DNA from 4 places in the Rhizobium sp. CG4 genome. Region 1 is predicted to be linked to each of the others. Evidence: predicted binding sites of a transcription regulator. Region 1 holds the regulator's gene; each other region holds the start of a gene.
The links. The regulator PhoB, encoded in region 1, activates phosphate uptake and scavenging genes when phosphate is short. The targets are predictions, from matches to a motif close to TGTCATNNANCTGTCAT.
Positions count from the first base shown of each region.

Region 1 (3,202 bases):
GACTTTTTCAACGGACTTGATCAACTCTGGGAAGCCCATGCCGGCAGCATATTCCCAGGATGTACCAGCAACATACTGGTGCCATGGGTTGTCAGTCTTGATCTGGCGCTCGATGGAGAAAACAACGTCATCGGCGTTCAGTTCACGGCTTGGCGTGAAGAAATCAGTTGTCTGGAACTTTACGCCCGGACGCAGCTTGAAGGTGTAAACCGTGCCGTCTTCCGAAACTTCCCAGCTTTCAGCAAGACCAGCAACTGGCTTGGTTGTGCCGGGCTCGAATTCGAGCAGGCGGCTGTAAACAGTGTGTGCAGCGGCGTCAAAGGTGGTGCCGGCGGTGTAGAGGCCCGGGTCAAAACCTTCTGGAGAACCTTCGGAGCAGTAAACGAAGGTTTTCGCGCTTGCTACATTGGCGAAGCATGTTGCAGACAGCAAGGCTGCCGCAATGAGGCCAATTTTGGAATTCATGTATAGCTCCCACTTTTATGTTCCCGTTTGTGCCAACAGACGGGAATGGTTGAGTCATTATCGTAATTTCAGTCTGTTCCGATGCCGGAGCCACAACACGGGAAGAGCTTCACAAGGCAGTTTCCGTTTTGCTGTTCCAGCCTCGCTGCCCCCATTGCCAAAATAACGGGCGCTGTAACCGAAAAGCTGTCTTAGCATCACGAGAGGCAGAGGCGGAAGCCCCCTTTTTGCCTAAAGATATGATTTATTCTGTTACAACCAGAGATTCCTGTATCGATACAGGCCAGCCTTATTTAAGGCTCTGATATGTGAGGGAATTGGTGCCACGCAAAACCAGCATCTTGGCAAATCAGGCAAAACGCAGAATCCGCATAAAACAAGGGCTTAGAGGCTGTGCAAAACCATGCGCGGAAATTTTCACGTAAAAATACTATTTATTTTCAATTAGTTGAATCGCCAATCCGTATGACTGAAAACAATTTGTCATAAAAAATAAAAAAGTCCGTTGACATAGAGCGCTGCTCGCCGTACATCGCTCTCCGTCGCCCAGATGGCGGAATTGGTAGACGCGCCAGCTTCAGGTGCTGGTACTCGCAAGGGTGTGGAGGTTCGAGTCCTCTTCTGGGCACCAATTTCTTGATTTAGTTATCTAAATCAGCCTGCAAAAAAGCTCCGGTCTCCGGAGCTTTTTTGCGTTTAGGGCCTTAATTACTCCTCACAGCCTGTCCGAAAATGATAGATTTCGACCAGTTCGAGCACGCAGTTTTACTCGTCGGATTGGGCGTGTCTGAAACCGCAAGTTTTCAGGCCAATTTTGCCCCAAAGCGGGGATGCCAAGTCCTCATATCGAAGGACGGTAGCAGCGATGAGTTGCAAGCTCATGGGTAGTGAAAGCTCTCCCAAAAACAAAAAGCGCGACTATGAGCCGCGCCTTTGATGTTTTTATATGATGAAAAGCCGGATCAGGCTTCCATCGAATAACCCGCACCACGAACTGTGCGAATGACATCCTGCATATTGGAGAAGTTTAGCGCCTTGCGCAGACGTCCGACATGCACGTCGACAGTACGCTCGTCGACGTAGATATCATGCCCCCAGACACCGTCGAGCAGCTGCGAACGTGAGAACACGCGTCCCGGTGAGGACATCAGGAACTCCAGCAGGCGGAACTCGGTTGGCCCAAGGCGCACTTCACGGCTTTTACGGTGAACGCGGTGCGTTTCACGATCAAGCTCGATATCACCGCATTTCAGCACCGAAGACAGCACCTCGGGCTTCGCACGGCGCAGCATGGCTTTCACACGTGCCATCAATTCTGGCGTGGAGAACGGCTTGACGACATAGTCATCCGCTCCGGTGGCGAGACCGCGAACGCGTTCACTTTCTTCACCACGCGCCGTCAGCATGATAATCGGCAGGCGTTCTGTTTCAGGCCGCATTCTGAGGCGCCGGCACAGTTCGATGCCGGAAACACCCGGCAGCATCCAGTCCAGCAACAGAAGGTCAGGAACCCGTTCCTGCAAACGAATTTCTGCTTCGTCTCCACGGGTGATCGTGTCGACTTCGTAGCCTTCGGCTTCTAGATTGTAACGCAGCAGAACGCTCAGGGCTTCTTCATCTTCTACGACTGCGATCTTCGGCAACATGGCTGTACTCCGCTCAAGTCCGTCTATCTATTATTCGGTTACAGCACCGAGCGTGTTGGAGCTGTCGTCCTTCGGACGATCACCTTCAAGCTGGCTGCCTGTTGCCATGTAATAGATGGTTTCGGCGATATTGGTTGCGTGGTCACCGATACGTTCGATGTTCTTGGCGCAGAACAGCAAATGCGTGCAGGTGGTGATGTTGCGCGGATCTTCCATCATGTATGTCAGCAGTTCGCGGAACAGCGAGGTATACATAGCGTCGATTTCTTCATCACGCTCACGGATGGCATTGGCCTTCTCGGCAGAACGCGTTGCGTAAACATCAAGCACTTCCTTGAGCTGAACCAGTGCCAGCTCGGACAGGTGCTCCAAGCCGCGTGCCAGCTTGCGTGGTACGCCCGTGCCCTGAACAGCGATTACGCGCTTGGCAGTGTTCTTGCCAAGGTCGCCAACGCGCTCCAGGTCGCTTGCAATACGCAGGGAACCGATGATTTCGCGCAGGTCGGCCGCCATTGGCTGACGCTTGGCAATGGTCACAATTGCCTTGTCACCAATTTCGCGTTCCGCGTGGTCAAGTACGACGTCTTCTGAAATGACCTTCTGGGCCAAAGCCGCATCGGAGTTGACCAATGCGCGAACTGCATCCGCGCACATTTGTTCTGCAAGACCACCCATCTCAGAGATGCGGCGTGTCAGGAATTTCAGCTCATCGTCATAAGCAGACAAGATATGCGAATGTGTCGATGTCATTTCAAAGTCTCCGGCTTCTGCAAGGACGCGAGACGAAGCTAAATGGCTCCAAGTCGCTCCGGCACAATTCTTTCACGTTAACAGCGGGCGATTACTCCAGGATTAGCCGAAGCGTCCCATGATGTAATCCTGCGTGCGCTGGTCGTCTGGATTGGTGAACATCTTGTCAGTGTCGTTTTCTTCGACAAGATGGCCGAGGTGGAACATCGCCGTGCGCTGCGAAACGCGAGCTGCCTGCTGCATCGAGTGCGTCACGATGACGATCGTGTAGTTGGTGCGCAGTTCGTGGATCAGTTCTTCCACACGTGCCGTTGCAATCGGATCCAGAGCCGAGCAAGGCT
Region 1 is NZ_JABAEG010000003.1:126,557-129,758, reverse strand. Features, by position in the region: gene HGO37_RS10865 (ABC transporter substrate-binding protein) at 1-465, opposite strand, end outside; tRNA gene HGO37_RS10860 (tRNA-Leu) at 1,010-1,096, shown strand; gene phoB (phosphate regulon transcriptional regulator PhoB) at 1,428-2,111, opposite strand; gene phoU (phosphate signaling complex protein PhoU) at 2,142-2,861, opposite strand; gene pstB (phosphate ABC transporter ATP-binding protein PstB) at 2,964-3,202, opposite strand, start outside.

Region 2 (3,202 bases), on a different contig from region 1:
ATGGGCCGCCCAATCCACCGCGCCGCCCTCGACCATCAGGAAGAAACCGTCTTCATCCTTGGAGATCAGGTTCAAGGCTGCCTTGGTCATGGTGGCCAATTCAGGCTGGTTCTCCAGCTTGTCGCCAAAACCAACGCCGCTGCGGTTGAACTGGGTGGTCGCGTTGTTCTGAACGGTGCCGATGACCTTGGTCTTGTCATCGAGGTCAAGCGAACCGGCTGCCAGAGCTTCAAAGTCAGCCTTGGTTTCAATCAGCTTGTAGGCGGTTTCGCCAGATTTCAACTTGTCCCAGATGTCTTTGCCGCCAACGTAACGATAGGCCTTCTCATCCTTTGGCTCGACTGCCTTGCCGTTATTGTCGAACAGCGGGTGGCCGGACCCCATGACAACGGTTGCGAGACCGCTTTCAACGATTTCCTTGCCAAGGGCGGCATATTCATTGCGGCTTGCATTATGGGCAAGGAAACCGGCCGGTGTTGCATGGCTCCACTGAACGCTGGTGACAACGCCAAGGGCGCGACCACTTTCAACGACATATTCGCCGATGTGCTTCAGCTTCTCGTCGTTGTTCGACCAGTTGATGGCGTTGTTGTAGGTTTTTACGCCGCTGGCCAGAGCCGTGGCAGCGGCAGCACTGTCTGTGTAATAAGCGCGGGTATAGTCATATCCGGTGAAATAACCGGGATAGTTACCAAGCGAACCTTCAAACACGCTGTCAGACTTTTCCGACTTCCAGAGTTCGGCAGGATCGAACGTCACGGTGCCTTCGGCAGATTTGGTCGGGGTGTTGGAAGTGTTGAGCGGATGCGTGGACGAGAACACCTTCACGTCGAAATCGTCATACACTTCATGGCCCAGCGCGCCGTGGCGATAATAGCTGGCGGCGTGCCATGTGTTGATCCCTGCGCCATCCGAAATCAGCAGAATGACGTTCTTTGCCGGCTGATCCTGCGCAAAGACAGGCGTCGTCAAAGTTGTACCAATCACCAATGCGGCGACAAATTTGCTAAAAATACGCATTTTTTCTTCTCCTGCGGGAATTAGGAAACAGGAAAGCAGCTAGTGTAATTTTATAACAGCTGTGTGAAACGAACCAGGCGACCTGTGGAAAGCTTGATTTTTCAGCGTTGTTGCCGCTATTAGCGAAAGCCATCAACACAACACGCTCATGGTGGCTTTTCTCATGTCTTCTCTCCCCGATAAAGCTTTCCCCGTTTCATGGGATCAATTCCACAGAGATGCGCGCGCACTTGCATGGCGCCTCGCAGGTCTGAGCCAGGATTTCCGCGCTATCGTCTGTATTACGCGCGGCGGCCTGGTACCTGCCGCAATCATTTCGCGCGAACTGAACATCCGTCTCATCGAGACGGTTTGCATCGCGTCTTACCATGATTACGTCAATCAGGGTGAGATGAACCTGCTGAAAGGCATTTCGCCTGAACTGACCACCGAACAGGGCAAGGGCATTCTGGTGGTGGACGATCTGACCGACACCGGCAAGACCGCTTCGGAAGTTCGCGACATGTTGCCACAGGCGCATTTTGCCTGTGTCTACGCAAAACCATCAGGCGTGCCGATGATCGACACCTTCGTGACCGAGGTCAGCCAGGACACCTGGATCTATTTCCCATGGGACATGGGCTTCTCCTATCAGGAGCCAATTGCCAAGGGTTCGCGCGGCTGATCCCAAGTCATTTCATGTCATGCCATGACATCTCAAAAGGCTGCGCTTGGCGCGGCCTTTTTTGTTTCAGCCATTCGGCTCCAGCAGCACCGGACCAACACTGTTTTCACCCAGCACGTCACCGGGGTTGCGCAAGGGACACTCGTCGGTGGACAGACAGCCGCAGCCGATACAGCCGGTCAACTGGTCGCGCAGCCGTATCAGCCGGGCAATACGGTCATCAAGGTCTGAGCGCCAATCTTCTGCCAATTGCTGCCAATCCCTTGAGTTGGGTGTTCGCTCATCCGGCAATGCGCCGAGCGCGCCCTGTATTTCTTTCAGTGGAATACCGGCACGTTGCGCAACTTTTATAATGGCTATGCGGCGCAGCACATCACGCCCGTAACGCCGGTGGTTGGCACTGGTGCGCCAGCCCTTGATCAGCCCTTCCGCCTCATAAAAATGCAAGGTGGACACGGCAACACCGGCGCGTTCCGCCACCTCGCCCACACTCAAGTCCCGCATAATCGGCAATTGCCGAAGTTTTTTTGTCATCACTATTGACCTCAACCTTACTTGAGGAATTACCACACGGATTATTCAACACCAAAGGATTTTCCATGACTGACAAAACACTTTCCATCCGCGTCATTATTGGCAGTGCCCGCTCCGTGCGTTTTGCCGATGTGATGACGACCTGGGTCAATGAGCAGCTGGCGGCAATGCCGCATATCAAGGTTGAGGTGCTGGACCCGCGTGAACTGAACCTGCCGCAAGGACATTGTACGGATGTGGAGCCGGCGAGAAGACTGCGCGAAAGCCTCAACTCAGCCGATGCCTTCATCGTCATCACGCCGGAATATAATCGCAGCTACACCGGCGCGCTGAAGATCCTGATTGATTCCGCCTATGAGGAATGGAACGCAAAACCCGTCGGCTTTGTTTGTTATGGTGGCATTTCCGGCGGCCTTCGCGCCGTCGAGCAGCTTCGTCCGGTGTTTTCCGAACTGCATGCGGTGACCACACGGGATGTGGTCAGCTTTGCCAATCCCTGGAAAAGCGTTGGCCCGGATGGACGGCTGGATGCCGGCACCTCTGCGACAACCGCATTCGAGACCATGATGGCCAAGCTGCAATGGTGGGCCTACACGCTGAAACAGGGACGTGAGGTGACGCCTTACCGAAAGACTGCATAATGAAAGAGCACAGCCTTGCCCTGAAGGGCACCTTGTTGTTCGTGGCGACCCTGACCATCATGGCCGGCACCACGGTGGCACCTTCCCTTCCCGCCATTGAGCAGACCTTTGCCGGTACAGAGCATGTCGCGCTTTTGAGCCGCATGGTGTTGACACTGCCGGCGATATTCGTGGCGATGTCGGCACCCATTGCCGGCATTCTGGCAGACCGGTTTGGCCGTAAGAAGCTGCTGATCATCAGCATGGTGCTGTATGGCTTCTCCGGCATGTCCGGCCTTCTGGCCGACAATCTGTTTTTCCTGTTGGTTGGCAGAGCCGTTCTCGGGTTGGCGATTGGCGGCAT
Region 2 is NZ_JABAEG010000002.1:400,401-403,602, forward strand. Features, by position in the region: gene HGO37_RS07045 (alkaline phosphatase) at 1-1,020, opposite strand, end outside; gene gpt (xanthine phosphoribosyltransferase) at 1,184-1,684, shown strand; gene soxR (redox-sensitive transcriptional activator SoxR) at 1,751-2,218, opposite strand; gene HGO37_RS07060 (NADPH-dependent FMN reductase) at 2,284-2,859, shown strand; gene HGO37_RS07065 (MFS transporter) at 2,859-3,202, shown strand, end outside.
Region 2: a site for PhoB is predicted at 1,073-1,089, ahead of HGO37_RS07045 (alkaline phosphatase). Genes of this name have one in related genera too.

Region 3 (3,202 bases), on a different contig from region 1:
AAGGGCAGGTTGTTGTCATTGCCAACGATGATGTGTGTCGCGTCAACGCGGTCAACATTCTCGATGGTAACGAACGGCATGTCATAGAAACCTTCGCCGCCACCCTGACGCTTCTTGTTGTCCGGGTCGGAAATCTTCAGCAGGTCGATGTAACCGATCTTGCGGGCAGCCTTGCCAACATTGGTATCGTTGAACTCGATTTTGTAGATGCGCTTGACCTTTGACGGAACGGCAAAGCAGTTGGTCTCAGGCTTCTTCGGGTCGGCGCAGGCCTTGTCGGCAGTACCGGCACCATTGTCACGTTCGATGACCAAAGCGGTGGTTTCGTCGAGCATGTTGAAGTCGCCGATCGCTTCGCCACCTTCGGCCAGCGGGTAAAGCCATGTGCGGCCTGTCCAGGACTTCGAGGCAACATCCAACTCGATGATACGAAGGCCGGTTGCTCCGTCTTCGGTTTTTTCCACCTGGCCATCAGCGGTGTAGAGTGGGCCTTCCAGCATGCCGTATAGCTTGGAACCGTCCTTGGACATGGCCATGCCTTCATAACCGCCTGAACGCTTCAGGTTGAAAGCAGGCATTTTCTGTGTCGGGTTGCCCGGCATGGTCAGGGTGGGATGATCAGGCGACTTCACATCGATGTCGCTAGCCTTGGTGGCGATGACATCGGTCAGCTTGCCGTCACGGGTGAATTTCTGGATATAAGGTCCGAATTCTTCACCAATCCAGAAACCGTCTGCAACAGGCTGGATGGACTCAATGTCAAAATCAGCGCCGGTCAGGTAACGCTTGTCGGAACCTTCCATGACGATTGGGAAGGGAGTCTTTCTGTCCGGGTCGGACAGGAACACGGTTCCAAGCGCATTCACCTTGCCTGCATCCCAATCGAAGGAAAGGTGGTGCAACATAAGCATGGAATCGCTGGAGTTGATCTTCGAACCGAAACCATTGTCGGAAAGGCTCCAGAAGGTGCCATCTTCCATCGCCTTGATGCCGGAAAAACCCTGCATGGCCTGACCGTTGAACGGCATGGAAAGGCCGGTTGGCCGCACGCCGTCCATGCCCGGAACCGTGCCAAGACCTTCAGCGCGCTTGCGATCTGCTGTCGTGAACTTGGCAGATGTCTTGAGATGTTCAGGCGCATCTGCCGGTGCTGGGATAATGGTGTTGGCAGGCAGAATGGCATGCGAAACGAGCTTGGCAGGGAATTCTTTTTCGGCGGCAATTGCCGAGAAACCGGAGATCGCAAAAATAGCAACAGAAGCAAGAAGTGTTTTGGTCATTAAATTCACCTGTCGGTTTGCACTAAAACTATGCTGTGTCGGGTACGCAGAGTTTGTGAAACTGAGGTGATGGGTGATTGAAGCTTTGGTGAAAGTTTTATGATGGCTACGTTATCATCGCCAAATCGGGCACTTTTAGTAAGCTGCTGGTTCTTTTAATAAATTTATGACTTCACCAACGAGCAGACACCCAGTGTCTGGCCACGACCCTTCACGGCATGTTCGCCCAGATACTCGCTTTTGATGCCCTTGGGCAGCAAAAGGCGGTGAATGAGATCGGACGAGATCAGGATCGGGTGGCCAAGCATCTTGCTGAGGGATTCAAGGCGGGCGGTGGTATTCACCGTGTCTCCGAAATAGGTGATCTTGTGATGGTCGACACCGATTTCAGCCGTGATGACAGGACCGCCATGCAGGGCAAAGCGCAGCTTTGGCATGACGCCGAAGGTCTTCATCCAGAAGTCCTGCCGTTTTTCGATAGCGGCCAGAATGTCGAAGACACATTTGATGCAGGCTGACTTCTTGATGGCATCCTGAAACGGCCATGTGATGATGGCGGCATCGCCGATGTAGTCATCAATCGCCCCGTTATGACGGCGCACGGGTGCGGCATAGGTGGCGAAGATCTCGCGTAGGAATTCCTGCGCTTTCATATCGCCATGGGTTTCGGCAAATGTCGTGGAGCCAACAAGGTCGATAAAGATGAAAACGCGCTCTTCACGCACTGGACGGCGATAACGGCCCAATAGCAGATCCGTAAAAATGTCGCGGCCGAGCAGTTCTCTCACCCGCATCACGAAGACGATGATGCTGCAAACGATGCCTGTGAAAATCAACGTCTGCGGTTCGGCATGAACCGCGCGTTGCCAGTCAACTTTCAAAATGCCGGTTGCCCAAAGCAATGTTCCTCCCACGGCAAATCCGCAGAAAACCAGAACCGCGTAGACGATCAGGCCTATTGCTATGTATGCCGGCGTTGGCAGGAAACTGATGCGGTGCGAAAGCCGGGGCAGGATGTAGCCGCGCTCAAAGGCAAGAATAGGCGCACAGGCAAAGAGTGCATAGGTCGCGCCGATGAACGGACCGCCACCATATTCCAGAAAGGCATATGCGACGCCGCTGCCGGCAACTGCCAAAAACAGCAGCAGGTAGTCCAGCATTAAAAGGAGCTTTCGCATATGGTTCCGATACTTTCGATGAATTGCAGCCGCCGTCGAGGTCGGCGCGTTGGCTGCCTAGACTGCAACCGAGACTTTAATGTGGAAATCGATTTGCCAAAAGTGACGATTTGGAAAGGTGTTTCAAACGCTTTTTCACTGTTGCCGGATTGCACGTTTAGCTGGCCATCTTGGCCGGTTGGGCAATGACGACAAGACGTTTAACCCGTTTACTGGAAATGGCTCGCGCCTTTAAATCCGGTCTCCTCAGAGGCCGGATGGCAAAAGGGCGACGAGGAGACAGTCTATATTATTCAGTCGGCAGTTCGACTGCCTCAACCTTCTTGCCTGCAAAACGCAGGGCAACACCGCCATTGATGAGCTTCAATGCCACATCACCGAACAGTTCCTTGCGCCAGCCCGAGAGAGCGGCAACCTGGGCCTTTTCACCTTCTGAGGCAATCCTGTCGAGGTCATCGCTGTTGGCGATGATCTTGGCAGCGACGCCGTGCTTGTCTGCCGTCAGTTTCAACAGAACCTTGAGGAGTTCAACGGCGGCTCCTGAGCCTTCCGGAGAGTGGCTGTGACGTGGCGCTTGTGGCATCTCGGTCTTCGGCAGGGCAAGAGCGGCGTTAACGGTTTCGATGATGGCGGTGCCCGACGACGAGCGCTCCCAACCCTTTGGAATGGTGCGCAGGCGCGACAATGCCTCGCTATCCTTGGGCTGTTGCTGGGCAATCTCGAAAATCGCATCGTCTTTCAGAA
Region 3 is NZ_JABAEG010000002.1:655,618-658,819, reverse strand. Features, by position in the region: gene HGO37_RS08340 (esterase-like activity of phytase family protein) at 1-1,280, opposite strand, end outside; gene HGO37_RS08335 (adenylate/guanylate cyclase domain-containing protein) at 1,445-2,458, opposite strand; gene rnd (ribonuclease D) at 2,748-3,202, opposite strand, start outside.
Region 3: a site for PhoB is predicted at 1,369-1,385, ahead of HGO37_RS08340 (esterase-like activity of phytase family protein). Genes of this name have one in related genera too.

Region 4 (3,202 bases), 210 kb from region 1:
GAGCGCCGCTTCTTCAACAAAGCCGTCTTCCAGTAGCGATGGGTCAAGCAGACGGTGCGTATAGTCGAAGGTTGGGCCAAGCAACTGACCACCGGGCAAATCCTTATAGGTGGCGGAAACGCGGCGTTCGACCCGCATAGTGCCCGTCTCAATCGGCTTTGATGTGCCGAAGCGCGGTAGTGTCGTGCGGTAAGCGCGCAGCAGGAAGATCGCCTCGATCATGTCGCCGCGCGATTGTTTGATGGCCAGTGCTGCAAGTGCAGTATCGTGAAGCGAAGCTTCGGCCATAACGCGGTCAACCGCGAGGCCAAGCTGCGCAACGATCTGCTCAATGGTCAATGCTGGCAAGGAACGGTCGCCGCGACGACGGTCGGCCAGCAGACGATGGGCATTGGCAATGGCGGTCTCTCCGCCTTTGACGGCAACATACATCGATCAATTCTCCATCAGGTCTATGCGCGTGCTGCGCGGCAGGCAGAGGAAACTGTCACCACTTGTCAGGATGACATCGATACCGCGTGGAAAGGCCAGTCGGTTTTCCGCCCACATATGCAGAAACACCTGCGGCAATCCTTGCGGTGCAATCTGGCGCTCGTCGCGAATACCGGGACCGGTCAACCGAAGAGGTGAACCACCGATAAGCGCTGCAACCTCGATCAACACTGTCGTCGAGCGGTCCGGATATTCCTGCGTGCCGACTGAAAACAAGCCGAGCGAGGTCAGGGCCGCGCCAGCTTCAAACACCGCGAAACGGGCTCCACTTTTGTCGGTTTCAAGTTCGGAACCGGTATGGAAGGAAAGCCAGCCTGGAACGCCTGACTTGGCCAGCTCACCGTTCATCCAGAATGGCGTGTCGTGGTCGCAAAGCGTCAGCAACACGGCACCTGCGGCCTTGCCCAGCGGTGCTGGCGGTTTGACACGGGCGTCAGCCACATGAATGGTTCCGGGCTGCGCCATGCCATCCATCAGCTTGCGAAACACGCCCTGGGATTCAAAAACGGGATCGGCAAAACCGCCCGACAAAATATCGCCCTTGTGGTCCATCAGTCGTCTCCCCGAACCATGGTGAAGAAATTGACGCGCGTTGCCGCGGTCTCCTGTTTCTTTTGGTTGGCGGTGGCCTGAAGGCGCTGTTCAACCGGCGACAGCAGATTGGCTTCAATCATGTCCCGCGTCGCCGGTTCCTGCCAAAGGGCGTCGAAGATCGCGGAAACCCAGGCCTTCTTTTTGTTGGTGCCAAGTGCATGTGCGTGACCGACCGTGCCGGAGGCCAGGCGGATCGTGGCACGTGTCATGGTTGCTTCACCAAGGTTGAATGCATCGCCACCGCCACCAATGCGGCCGCGTACCATGACGAGGCCGGTTTCCGGCCCACGCACCTTTTCAGCCTCGGGCGACTGTTCCAGTCCGCCCCACACGCTCATCAGTTCTTCCATGCTGGCGCGTGCAAGCAGGGCTGCGACCCGCTGACGACCTTCAATCGATGGTATGTTCTTTGTTTGCATCTTATCCTCAAATGTCTATTGATATAGATAACCATACAAGATAGGATATTGCTATCCGAATGACATGACAAGCGTGTGACATATGACTGTAACGGCCTCGATGGGCGCCAATGTGCGCAGGAAAAACGGCGTCGCTCTCTGGCGGCAGATTGCCGACCGCATTCGGCAATCTATTCTGGCCGGTGAGTATGATGAAGCTGGCATGCTTCCCCCTGAAATGGTGCTGTCTGAAACCTTCAGCGTCAACCGGCACACGGTACGTAGCGCCATCTCGGCCTTGGCGGATGAGGGGATCGTTCAGCCACTGCAAGGTCGTGGCACGATGATTGTGCGCAAGGATCGGCTGAGTTTCCCGATTTCAAAACGAACCCGCTTTTCCGAAGGGGTTGGCGATCAGGTTCGCGAAATGCAGGGGCTGCTGTTGTCGTCATCAATTGAGACGGCACCAATCGAAGTTGCCCGACAACTGGGACTGGTGCAGGGTGCGGCCGTCATCTGTCTCGAACTGTTGCGCAAGGCCGACCGTCGCCCGGTATCACGCTCCACCACCTGGTTTCCTGCCGGCCGGTTTGAAGGCATTGCCGCAGCCTACGAAAAAAGCGGATCGATTACTGCGGCTTTCAAGGCGGTGGGCCTCAATGACTATATGCGCGCCTCGACAAAGATTTCTGCCATGCATGCCAGCGCCGATGATCTCGTAGCACTTGAGCTTTCACCGGGGGCGATCCTTTTGGTGACGCATGCGCTGAACACCGATCTGGATGGCAAACCCGTTCAATATGCCATCAGCCGTTTTCCGGCAGACACGGTGGAATTCCGGATGGAGAACTGATTTTCAGGACTTACACATTCAACGATGTCACATAAAAAAGGTCGGAGCGCAGAACGCCCCGACCTTTTCAATTTCCGTGCTGCCAGGACTCAGTGCGCGGCGGACATGTCGCCGAGAACGTCCTTGGAGATAACGGTGGAATCCGCGTTCAGCTTGTAAACCATCGGGACACCGGTCGCGAGGTTGAGCTTGAGGATCTCTTCCTTGCTCAGGCGATCCAGAACCATCACCAGCGAACGCAGCGAATTGCCGTGAGCGGCAACCAGTACGTTTTCACCACGCAGCACGCGCGGCAGAATTTCGGTGAGGTAGTAAGGCCAGACGCGCGCGCCCGTGTCGCGCAGGCTTTCGCCGCCCGGAGGTGGTACATCATAGGAACGGCGCCAGATGTGAACCTGTTCTTCGCCCCACTTTTCGCGGGCGTCGTCCTTGTTCAGGCCCGAGAGATCGCCATAGTCGCGCTCGTTCAGCGCCTGGTCGCGGATCGTTGTCAGGTCAGGCTGGCCAACATTGTTGAGAACGATCTGGCAGGTCTTCTGCGCACGGGTCAGGTCCGACGTAAAAGCGATGTCGAACTTGATGCCGTAATCAGCCAGTGCCTTGCCGCCTGCATTGGCTTCCTGCACGCCAAGCTCGGTCAGGTCGGGGTCACGCCAGCCGGTGAAAAGGTTCTTCAGGTTCCAGTCGCTCTGGCCGTGGCGAACAAGCACGAGAGTTCCGCTCATAGTCAATTCCCTCCGTAAAAATGAAATTATCAGTCTTCAGACAGCCCCAAAACATCAAGCATCGAATAAAGACCGGGCTTCTGGCCGCGTGCCCATATGGCTGCTGCCAGTGCGCCGCGTGCAAAAATCGAACGGTCGCC
Region 4 is NZ_JABAEG010000003.1:339,575-342,776, forward strand. Features, by position in the region: gene HGO37_RS11865 (carbon-phosphorus lyase complex subunit) at 1-432, opposite strand, end outside; gene phnH (phosphonate C-P lyase system protein PhnH) at 436-1,044, opposite strand; gene phnG (phosphonate C-P lyase system protein PhnG) at 1,044-1,505, opposite strand; gene phnF (phosphonate metabolism transcriptional regulator PhnF) at 1,606-2,337, shown strand; gene HGO37_RS11885 (2,3-bisphosphoglycerate-dependent phosphoglycerate mutase) at 2,427-3,062, opposite strand; gene dapB (4-hydroxy-tetrahydrodipicolinate reductase) at 3,092-3,202, opposite strand, start outside.
Region 4: a site for PhoB is predicted at 1,570-1,586, ahead of phnF (phosphonate metabolism transcriptional regulator PhnF). Genes of this name have one in related genera too.